3 regions of the Arthrobacter sp. genome follow, and region 1 is predicted to be linked to each of the others. Evidence: predicted binding sites of a transcription regulator. Region 1 holds the regulator's gene; each other region holds the start of a gene.
The links. Region 1 encodes HrcA, which represses chaperone genes, less so after heat shock. Its sites were predicted from a motif close to TTNGCACTCGNNNNNNNCGAGTGCNAA; they were not measured.
Positions count from the first base shown of each region.

Region 1 (3,277 bases):
GTGCCGGGCCTCCGGCCCGGTCAGGGAGAAGACGCTGCCTGGAGCAGCCGCGGCGACCTGTTCCGGATCACCGAAGAAAATCGGGTTCGTCATTGCTGGCCGTTATCGCCTGGTCATGGCTAGTGGTTGCCCAGGCGGTCGCGCAGCTTGGCGAAGACACCGGCGTTGCTGCCGCTGCCGACGCGGCCTTCAGCGAACTCTTCGCCGCGCAGTTCAGCCAGTTTCCGCAGGAGCCCTTCCTGCTCGGCGTCGAGTTTCTGCGGGGTCTCGACCTGTACGTGGACAAGCAGGTCCCCGCGGCCGTAGCCGCGCAGATGGGTAACACCCAGGCCCTTGAGCGTGGTGACCTCGCCGGATTGGGTCCCGGACTTGATGCTGATCTCCCGAGGGCCGTCAAAGGTGTCCATGGTGATGACGGTTCCCAGCGCCGCTGCCGTCATCGGGATCGTCAGGGTGGCATGCAGGTCGTCACCTTCACGGACGAACACCGGGTCCGCGTTGACGCGGATTTCCACGTACAGGTCACCCTGTGGGCCTCCGGCCGTGCCGGCCTCGCCCTGGCCGCTGAGCTGGATGCGCGTGCCGGTGCCCACACCCGCGGGAACCTTGATGGTCAGTGTGCGGCGGCTGCGGACCCGGCCTTCGCCGGCACATTCGTGGCAGGGATCGGGGATCACGGTGCCGAAGCCCTGGCAGGAACCGCAGGGAGCGGTGGTCATGACTTGGCCGAGGATGGAGCGAACGGACCGCTGGACCTGGCCGCTGCCGTGGCAGATATCGCAGGTACGCGGCGAAGTGCCGGGCTGGCAGCAGGATCCCTCACAGGTCGGGCAGAGAACCGCAGTCTCGACGTCGATCTTTTTGTTGGAGCCGAAGACGGCGTCCTTCAGATCAATCCGGACGTTGATGAGGGCGTCCTGGCCGCGCCGGGTGCGGGAGGCAGGGCCCCTGCCTCCGCCGCCTCCACCGGCTCCACCGCCGAAGAAGGTGTCGAAAATATCCTGGAATCCGAAGCCCTGGCCGCTGAAGCCGCCGCCGAACCCGTTGTCGGTACCGTTCTCGTTACCGGTCGTGTCGTAGACGCGCCGCTTTTGCGGGTCCGACAGGACCTCGTAGGCGTGGGTGACAGCCTTGAATTCATCGGCAGCGCCGGGGGCGGTGTTGACGTCCGGGTGCAGCTTGCGCGCAAGCTTGCGGTAGGCCTTCTTGATTTCCTCGCCGGTGGCATCCCGGCTCACGCCGAGAACCTGGTAGTGATCACTCACTCGTGCACATCGCTTCCTGTGTTGCGTACCCCGCCTTGGGGGTTTCTTGTCTTACCGGCAGCGCCGCTGGCAGCTGCCAATTCGTATCCGGTCTGTGGCCTGTCAGTCGTTCAGGACACGGGAAAGGTAGCGGGCGACGGCGCGAACCGCAGCCATGGTGTTGGGATAGTCCATACGCGTGGGACCAAGGACTCCTACCATAGCGGACGCGTCCCGGCCATACCCAGTGGCAACCACGGATGCCTCCGAGAGGGAGCCATAGGAGTTCTCCGAACCGATGCGGACGGAGACACCCTTGGCATCCTGTTCCATCTCGGAGAGGAGCCGCAGCATCACGACCTGTTCTTCGAGTGCTTCCAGGATGGGCCCGATGGTCAGGGGGAAGTCGCCTGTGGATCGGGCCAGGTTGGCCGTGCCTGCCATGATCATCCGGTCCTCCCGGTTGATACCGGCCAGCTGCTCCAGGCAGCGCGCCAGCGTACCCGCAATCCCGCGCAGCTGCGCCGGAACCGTTGCCAGGCAGTCGGTGAGGTGGCTCGTGATGCGGGTGAGGGTGCTCCCTGCCAGCGACTGAAGGAAGTGCTGGCGCAGTTCGTGCAGCGCCGGTTCGGTGACCGGGGCCGGAATGGTTGTCACCCGCTGCTCGACGCGTCCCGTGTCGGAGATCAGGACCACCAACACCTGTGACGGCGCGAGCAGGACAAATTCAATGTGCCGCACCTTTGCGTTGCCGAGGTGCGGGTACTGCACCACAGCTACCTGGTTGGTGAGCTGGGACAGCAGGCGGACCGTGCGGTCCAGGACGTCATCGATGTCCTCCGCTTCTTCCAGCAGGGTTTGGATCGCACGGCGCTCAGCTGCCGAGAGCGGCTTTACGTCCGAGAGCTGGTCGACGAAGAGCCGGTAACCCTTGTCGGTGGGAATCCGCCCGGCGGAAGTGTGCGGGGCAACGATCAGCCCTTCTTCTTCAAGAACTGCCATGTCGTTGCGGATGGTCGCCGAGGAGACTCCAAGATGGTGCCGCTCCACGAGGGCCTTCGAGCCAACGGGCTCACGGGAGTGGACGTAGTCTTCAACGATGGCCCGGAGCACCTCGAGCCGGCGTGGTTCACTCAATGGTTTCCCTCCCTCGCTGCGTCGCACATTTATACGGACTGGTCATGGAATGACTGTTAGCACTCGATGTACCTAAGTGCTAAGTCTAATACGATCCGGTGGCGTTGTTAGCATTGAACTTCCCGTGCAGGCAGCCACGCCGGCGCATTGCACCGCATTCAGGAATGAGGAATATTCCGTGTCGAATTACCACTGGGGGCCACAGGATCTTGCGGCCCCGTCCCGCAAGGCGCTGCGGCAGGTCGGAGCGGAAAAGGGCCTGGTCCTCGAAGTCGTGCAAACCGGCTGGGTTGGCGCTGTCCTCCGCACGGAAAAATCCGGCGGACTGCACCTGATGGTCCTGGAGGACGCGCATGGCCGCACCCGGTCCTTCGAACTGGGATTCGGATTCCTGCTTGAGGGCGAGCCCGTGGAAGTTGTGCCGGCGGTCAAGGCATCAGCCCCCGCTGTCCGGCGCACCGCCTCCGGGTCCGTCGCCGTCGCTAACCAGCGCGCCCGCACGGCCAGGGCCAGCCGGATCTGGGTGGAAGGCAAGCACGACGCCGAGCTCGTGGAAAAGGTCTGGGGCGATGACCTGCGCGTTGAGGGAATCGTCGTTGAGCCCCTGCATGGCGTCGACGACCTCGCCGCTGCGATCCGGGACTTCATCCCAGGCCCGGGACGCCGGCTGGGCATCCTGGTGGACCACTTGGTCGCGGGCTCCAAGGAGTCGAAGATCGCGGCCGAAGCGATGGCCGTGCCGGGCGCCGCCGGCAACGTGCTGATCGTCGGACACCCCTACGTTGACGTCTGGCAGGCCATCAAGCCCCAGGTGATCGGCGCGCAGTCCTGGCCGGTTGTTCCGCGGAACGAAGACTGGAAGACCGGCATCCTTAAAGGACTCGGTTGGCCGCACC
Region 1 is NZ_DALZXY010000062.1:10,122-13,398, forward strand. It holds gene RTN46_RS11670 (16S rRNA (uracil(1498)-N(3))-methyltransferase) at 1-93, opposite strand, end outside; gene dnaJ (molecular chaperone DnaJ) at 120-1,265, opposite strand; gene hrcA (heat-inducible transcriptional repressor HrcA) at 1,368-2,381, opposite strand; gene RTN46_RS11685 (DUF3097 domain-containing protein) at 2,560-3,277, shown strand, end outside.

Region 2 (3,277 bases), on a different contig from region 1:
CGACGTCAGCTTCGGAACCGGAGCCGTCAACGATGGTCGTGTGGTCCTTGGTGACCGTGATGCGACGGGCGGAGCCCAGCACCTCAAGGCCAACCTGGTCCAGCTTCAGGCCGAGGTCCGGGGACACAACCTGAGCACCGGTGAGGGTCGCGATGTCCTGCATCATGGCCTTGCGGCGGTCGCCGAAGCCCGGAGCCTTGACGGCAACGACGTTCAGGGTGCCGCGGATCTTGTTGACCACCAGGGTGGACAGCGCCTCGCCGTCGATGTCTTCGGCGATGATGAACAGCGGCTTGGAGGCCTGCAGCGCCTTTTCGAGCAACGGGAGGAACTCAGCGACCGAGGAGATCTTGCCGGAGTTGATGAGGATCAGCGCGTCTTCAAGGACGGCTTCCTGGCGCTCCGCGTCGGTCACGAAGTACGGCGAGAGGTAGCCCTTGTCGAACTGCATGCCTTCGGTGATGACCAGTTCGGTGGACGTCGAGGACGATTCCTCGATGGTGATGACGCCGTCCTTGCCGACCGTGTCGAAGGCTTCGGCCAGGAGCTGGCCGATCTCTTCGCTCTGCGCGGAGATAGCGGCAACGTGGGCGACCTGGTTGCCTTCTACTTCCTTGGCATTTTCCAGCAGGCGGGCGGCAACGGCCTCGACGGCGGTCTCGATGCCGTGCTTGAGGGCGCCGGGAGCCGCGCCGGCGGCAACGTTGCGCAGGCCTTCCTTGACGAGGGCCTGGGCCAGGACGGTGGCGGTGGTGGTGCCGTCACCGGCGACGTCGTTGGTCCGGGTGGCGACCTCCTTGGCCAGCTGCGCGCCAAGGTTCTCATACGGATCGTCGAGTTCGACCTCGCGGGCGATCGTCACGCCGTCGTTGGTGATGGTGGGTGCGCCCCAGGTCTTGGCGAGCACAACGTTGCGGCCGCGCGGGCCGAGGGTGACCTTGACGGTGTTGGCGAGCTTGTCGACACCCGCTTCCAGTGAACGACGGGCGGAGTCGTTGAACTCCAACTGCTTTGCCATGTGTGTGTCCTTTCCGACAACTACATCTGCATCTACAAAAGAAGACCCCGGCCGAATCTGGCCGGGGTCTTCGAAGAATTACTTGACGACGATGGCCAGCACGTCGCGTGCTGAGAGCACCAGGTATTCCTGGCCGCCCTGCTTGACCTCGGTTCCGCCGTACTTGGAGTAGATGACGACGTCGCCTTCAGCGACATCGATCGGCACACGGTTGCCGTTGTCGTCAACGCGGCCGGGGCCTACTGCTACGACTTCGCCTTCCTGCGGCTTTTCCTTTGCGGTGTCCGGGATGACCAGGCCGGAAGCCGTGGTCTGCTCAGCTTCGAGCGGGCGAACAACGATGCGATCCTCAAGGGGCTTAATAGAGACCGACACTCGGCTCTCCTTTGCTTAGTTACTAACGGGTTTGTGGACCGTCGGTAGGCGCTTGCCGTCGTCGCGGGTGCCGGTGGGCGCTTCCCTCAGGAATTAGCACCCTCACGTGTCGAGTGCTAGCTCCGACCTTATGCAACGGTTAGCACTCGGTCAAGGTGAGTGCCAACAATCTTCGAACGAAGAATTTCCCGCCGCGAAGGCAGGATGGCATTCCACCCCGAGGCTTCGTGACTCATGGGGTCCTTGCAAGTTGCTTAGCCTTGCCTAACAAGATAGTTTTCAAGGGCGCGCAGAAATTAGCCAACAATTTTGTGCCCTAATGGCGGAGGCATCCGGCAGGCGGCGCACCCTTTGAAAAAACTGGAGCACCCACTCGTGAAGACGACCCTGAAGTCCCGGCTGCTTGCCGGAACCGCCCTCGTGTCCCTGCTGGCCGTCAGCGCGTGCGGCCAGGACACCGAAGCTGCCGCCGATCCCGCAGCCACCGAACCCGCCACCGTCACCGTGGAGCACACCCAGGGCACCACTGAGGTTCCGGTCAACCCGGAGACCGTCTACACGTTCGATCTGGGCGCGCTCGACACCCTGGACGCGCTGGGCATCGAAGTTGACGGCGTTCCAGCGGCGAACTTCCCGGAAAGCCTGTCCAAGTACGGCTCGGACGACTACGCCAAGATCGGCAGCATGAAGGAGCCCGACTTCGAGGCCATCAGCGCCGGCGCCCCGGACCTGATCATCATGTCCGGCCGCACCTCGGATTCCTACGAGGAATTCTCCAAGATTGCTCCGACCATCAACCTCAGCACCGACGCTGCGGATCCTTGGAACTCCTTCATCACCAACACGGAGATCATCGGCGAGATCTTCGACAAGAGCGATGCCGTCGAGGAACAGCTTGCCGCCCTCGAGACCAAGGTCGAAGAGACCAAGGCAACCGCTGCGGACGCCGGTAACGGCCTGATCATCATGACCAGCGGCGGGGAAATGACCGCCTACGGTGCCGGGTCCCGTTTTGGCCTGATCCATGACGTCCTCGGCGTTCCCACGGCGGCGGATATCAAGTCCGAAGCCCAGCACGGCGAATCCGTCTCCTTCGAGTACGTTTCCGAGGTTAACCCGGACCACCTGTTCGTGATTGACCGCGACGTAGCTGTCGGCAATGCAGGCGAAGTTTCCTCCGCCGTCCTGGACAACGAACTGGTCCAGGGCACCAAGGCCGCCAAGAACGGGAACATCACCATGCTCGACTCCTCCAGCTGGTATCTGGTGGGCTACGGCCTGAACAACGTTGACGCCATGGTCACCGCTGTCCAGGACGGTATTGCCTAACCCCGTCCCTCACACCTGCTAGATCCTCTCCGGCCGGCTTTCCCCTGCGGAACACCGGCCGGAGAGGGAGACGGAACGCCCCATGAGCCTGCTCACCTCCTCCCCAGCTCCGGCACCCGCCGGAGCTGCTGCCGTATCCGGACCCCGGCGGTTCCGGAGTCCCGCAGCGATGCTGATTATGGGTGGGGCCGGCGTCCTGCTGCTCGCCGTCGTCAGCATGTTCGTTGGCGTTAGCGACGTTTCGCTCGCGTCACTCCTGGCCGGCGACGAACATGCCTGGAACATCTTCTGGGTCTCCCGCGTGCCCCGGACGCTGAGCATCATCCTGTCCGGCATGGCGCTCAGCGTGGCCGGGCTCATTATGCAGCTGATGGCCCGCAACAAGTTCGTTGAACCATCCACCGTCGGCACCGTGGAGTCAGCCTCACTGGGCATCCTCGTGGTGACGGTGCTCCTGCCCGGTGCCTCGCTTTTCCTCAAGATGTCCACCGCCACTGTGTTCGCCGTCGCCGGCACCGCCCTGTTCCTGCTGGTGCTGCGGCGCATCCCGCTGCG
Region 2 is NZ_DALZXY010000033.1:14,758-18,034, reverse strand. It holds gene groL (chaperonin GroEL) at 1-1,018, opposite strand, end outside; gene groES (co-chaperone GroES) at 1,097-1,393, opposite strand; gene RTN46_RS08105 (siderophore ABC transporter substrate-binding protein) at 1,769-2,722, shown strand; gene RTN46_RS08100 (ABC transporter permease) at 2,805-3,277, shown strand, end outside.
Region 2: groES (co-chaperone GroES) is a predicted target of HrcA. The motif match lies at 1,533-1,559, and genes of this name have one in related genera.

Region 3 (3,277 bases), on a different contig from region 1:
GAACGGGACCATCCGCAACATCCTGGGCGGCGTCGTCTTCCGCGAACCGATCATCATCTCCAACATCCCGCGCCTGGTCCCGGGCTGGAACAAGCCGATCATCATCGGCCGCCACGCACACGGCGACCAGTACAAGGCCACCAACTTCAAGGTTCCCGGCGCCGGCACCCTGACGCTGACCTACACCCCCAAGGACGGCGGGGAAGAAATCAAGACCCAGGTTGTCACTTACGGTGACGACGGCGGCGTGGCCATGGGTATGTACAACTTCAACGACTCCATCCGCGACTTCGCCCGGGCATCCTTCGCCTACGGCCTGCAGCGGAACTACCCCGTGTACCTCTCCACGAAGAACACGATCCTGAAGGCCTACGACGGCCAGTTCAAGGACCTCTTCCAGGAAGTCTTCGACGCCGAGTTCAAGGACCAGTTCGAAGCAGCCGGCCTCACCTACGAGCACCGCCTGATCGATGACATGGTTGCCTCCGCGATGAAGTGGGAAGGCGGCTACGTCTGGGCCTGCAAGAACTACGACGGCGACGTCCAGTCCGACACCGTGGCACAGGGCTTCGGCTCGCTGGGCCTGATGACGTCCGTGCTGATGACCCCGGACGGCAAGACCGTCGAGGCTGAAGCCGCACACGGCACCGTGACCCGTCACTACCGCCAGCACCAGCAGGGCAAGCCCACCTCCACGAACCCGATCGCCTCGATCTTCGCGTGGACCCGTGGCCTGATGCACCGCGGCAAGCTGGACAACACCCCCGAGGTCACCAACTTCGCACAGACGCTGGAAGACGTCGTCATCAAGACGGTCGAATCCGGCAAGATGACCAAGGACCTGGCACTGCTGGTCGGGCCCGACCAGTCGTACCTGACCACCGAGGACTTCCTCGCCGCACTGGATGAGAACCTCAAGGCGCGCCTGGGCTAGATCCCGCACCAAGAAGTAATACAGCAGCCCCGGTCCGAAAGGACCGGGGCTGCTGTATTTATAGGTATTCCTGCGTCTCCTGGGTTTGCCGGTTAGGAGCCTGACCCGGGATTCCCGGAGCCGCCCATGCCGCCGGAAGCGGATCCCGGCGCGGCGCCCGGCGCAGTGCCCGCACCCGTACCCATGGCCCCTGAGGGCTGTGAGGACGACTCGCCCCGGATGACGTTGCCGCCGTCCGTGTAGGAGGCCGAGACCTGGATCTTCCGTGGCTTGGCCCGCTCGCTGACGGGGATGAGGACGCTCAGCACCCCGTTCTCGTACTTGGCGGAAATACCGTCAATATCAATACCCTGGCCGAGGTTCAGCTGCCGCAGGAAGCTGCCGGACTCACGCTCCCGGGTCAGCCAGGTGGTGCCTTCCGGTGCCTGGACGGTCCGCTCCGCCCGGATGGTAAGCAGCTGGCCGTCAACATCCACATCAACGGATCCCGGATCGATGCCGGGCAGGTCCGCATTCATGATGTAGTGGTCGCCCTCGCGGTACAGGTCGATCGGCATGAGCCGCAGCCGCTGCCGGGGATCCAGAAGGGCGCCTGCCATCCTGTCCAGTTCGCGGAAAGGATCGAATTTCATGGCCATTCTCATCAACTCCTTTTCACCGTCCCGCCGGGGCGGTGGATGTGTTTTTCACTAACAGAACTGAATGAATAAACGAAGGGTCGAAACTTGAGCCAACCTCGCTCAAGGATGGAAATAGGTTAGCACTCGCGCATGGAGAGTGCTAGTGCAACCCTGATTTCCCTTCCAGCTAGTCCAACGTCCACAGATGGACCGGCTCATTGCTGTGCATGTGGCGCCAGTAGCGGCGGGTCATTTCCGTCAATGCCGTCGTCCGGTCGAACCCGGCGGCCTCGAGTTTTCCGAGCATGGCAACCTGCCACGACGCACCGTTCTGCTCGCTGCGTGCCCGTTCCCCGATGACACCGAGATAGCGGGCAATACAGGCATCCTCGACACCGAGATCCCGCAGCCCGTCCGCGGCCATGGGGACAAGGTGCCGGACCACAAGCTCAGCCACGGGGATGTCCCCGATGCCTGGCCAGTAGACGGCAGCGTCCAGTCCCAGGCGGGAGCAGGCGAGGAAATTGTCCGTGGCAGTCTTGAACGCCATCCTCGTCCACAGCGGCCGGTCAGCGGTGCGCAGCGTGTGCACCAGGCCGTAGAAGAACGCGGCATTTGCGGTTACGTCCAGGACTGTGGGCCCGGCCGGCAGGGCACGGTTTTCCAGCCGCAGGTTGGGCGTGTCCGTGCCCGGGTCGTAGATCGGACGGTTCCACCGGTACACGGTGCCGTTGTGCAGGCGAAGTTCCGGCAACAGCGGCGCGCCGGACTGTGTGGAGCCCGACGTCGTTGCTGAGACCTCAGGCAGCAGGGCCGGGAAATAGCGGACGTTCTCCTCGAACAGATCGAACATGGAGGTGATCCACCGTTCGCCGAACCAGACCCTGGGCCGAACGCCTTGGTTCCGCATCTCCGGAGGCCTGGTATCGATGGCCTGTTTGAACAGCTCGATCCGGGTTTCCTGCCACAGGATGCGCTCCATGAAAATGGGGGAGTTGGCCGCCAGTGCAACCTGCGGACCCGCGATCAGCTGGGCGGCATTCCAGGCGGGGGCAAAGTCAGCCGGGCTGACCTCCAGATGCAGCTGCAGGGAGGTGCAGGCAGCTTCCGGAGCAATGTTAGCGGCGTACTGGGTGAGCGTTTCGATGCCGTGGAGCGAGAGATGCACATCCTCTCCGCGGGCTTGGAGAACCGACGTGTTAAGCGCCGCGTAACGCGCACCGGAACTGATCCAGGCATCGCCGTCGAAGACAGCCGGAGTCAGGGTAGGCAGGATCCCGACCATCAGGATGTTCGCTTCGGCTTTGGCCGCCAGCTCGTCGGCCCGGTTGAGCTGGCGCCGCAGGCTCTCTTCAAGCTCCATCAGGCCCTCGCCGCGGATGGAAAGGGCCGGATGGTTCATTTCGATGTTGAAGGCACCCATCTCGGTCTGGAACGCGGGGTCGGCTATCTGTTCCAGGACCGAGGTATTCCGGAGCGCCGGCGTGAAGTCGTCGTTGGTGAGGTTCAGTTCGAGTTCGACGCCGATGCTGGCAGAGTCCGCGAAGTCCGCGGTACCCAAAAACCCGGCGAATCTGTCCAGGTTCTCCAGCAGGCGTGCACGGTACCGGGTCCGCTGTTCGCGGCTGAAGGACTTGGAGGTGACTTCTGCGCCCATGGTTGAAGGAAACCACGGCCGTGGGAGGTTGTATAGCGTGCCGGTGGGCCTGGGGGCGAAACTACC
Region 3 is NZ_DALZXY010000007.1:2,286-5,562, forward strand. It holds gene RTN46_RS02330 (NADP-dependent isocitrate dehydrogenase) at 1-934, shown strand, start outside; gene RTN46_RS02335 (Hsp20/alpha crystallin family protein) at 1,027-1,572, opposite strand; gene RTN46_RS02340 (glutamate--cysteine ligase) at 1,742-3,211, opposite strand.
Region 3: RTN46_RS02335 (Hsp20/alpha crystallin family protein) is a predicted target of HrcA. The motif match lies at 1,692-1,718, and genes of this name have one in related genera.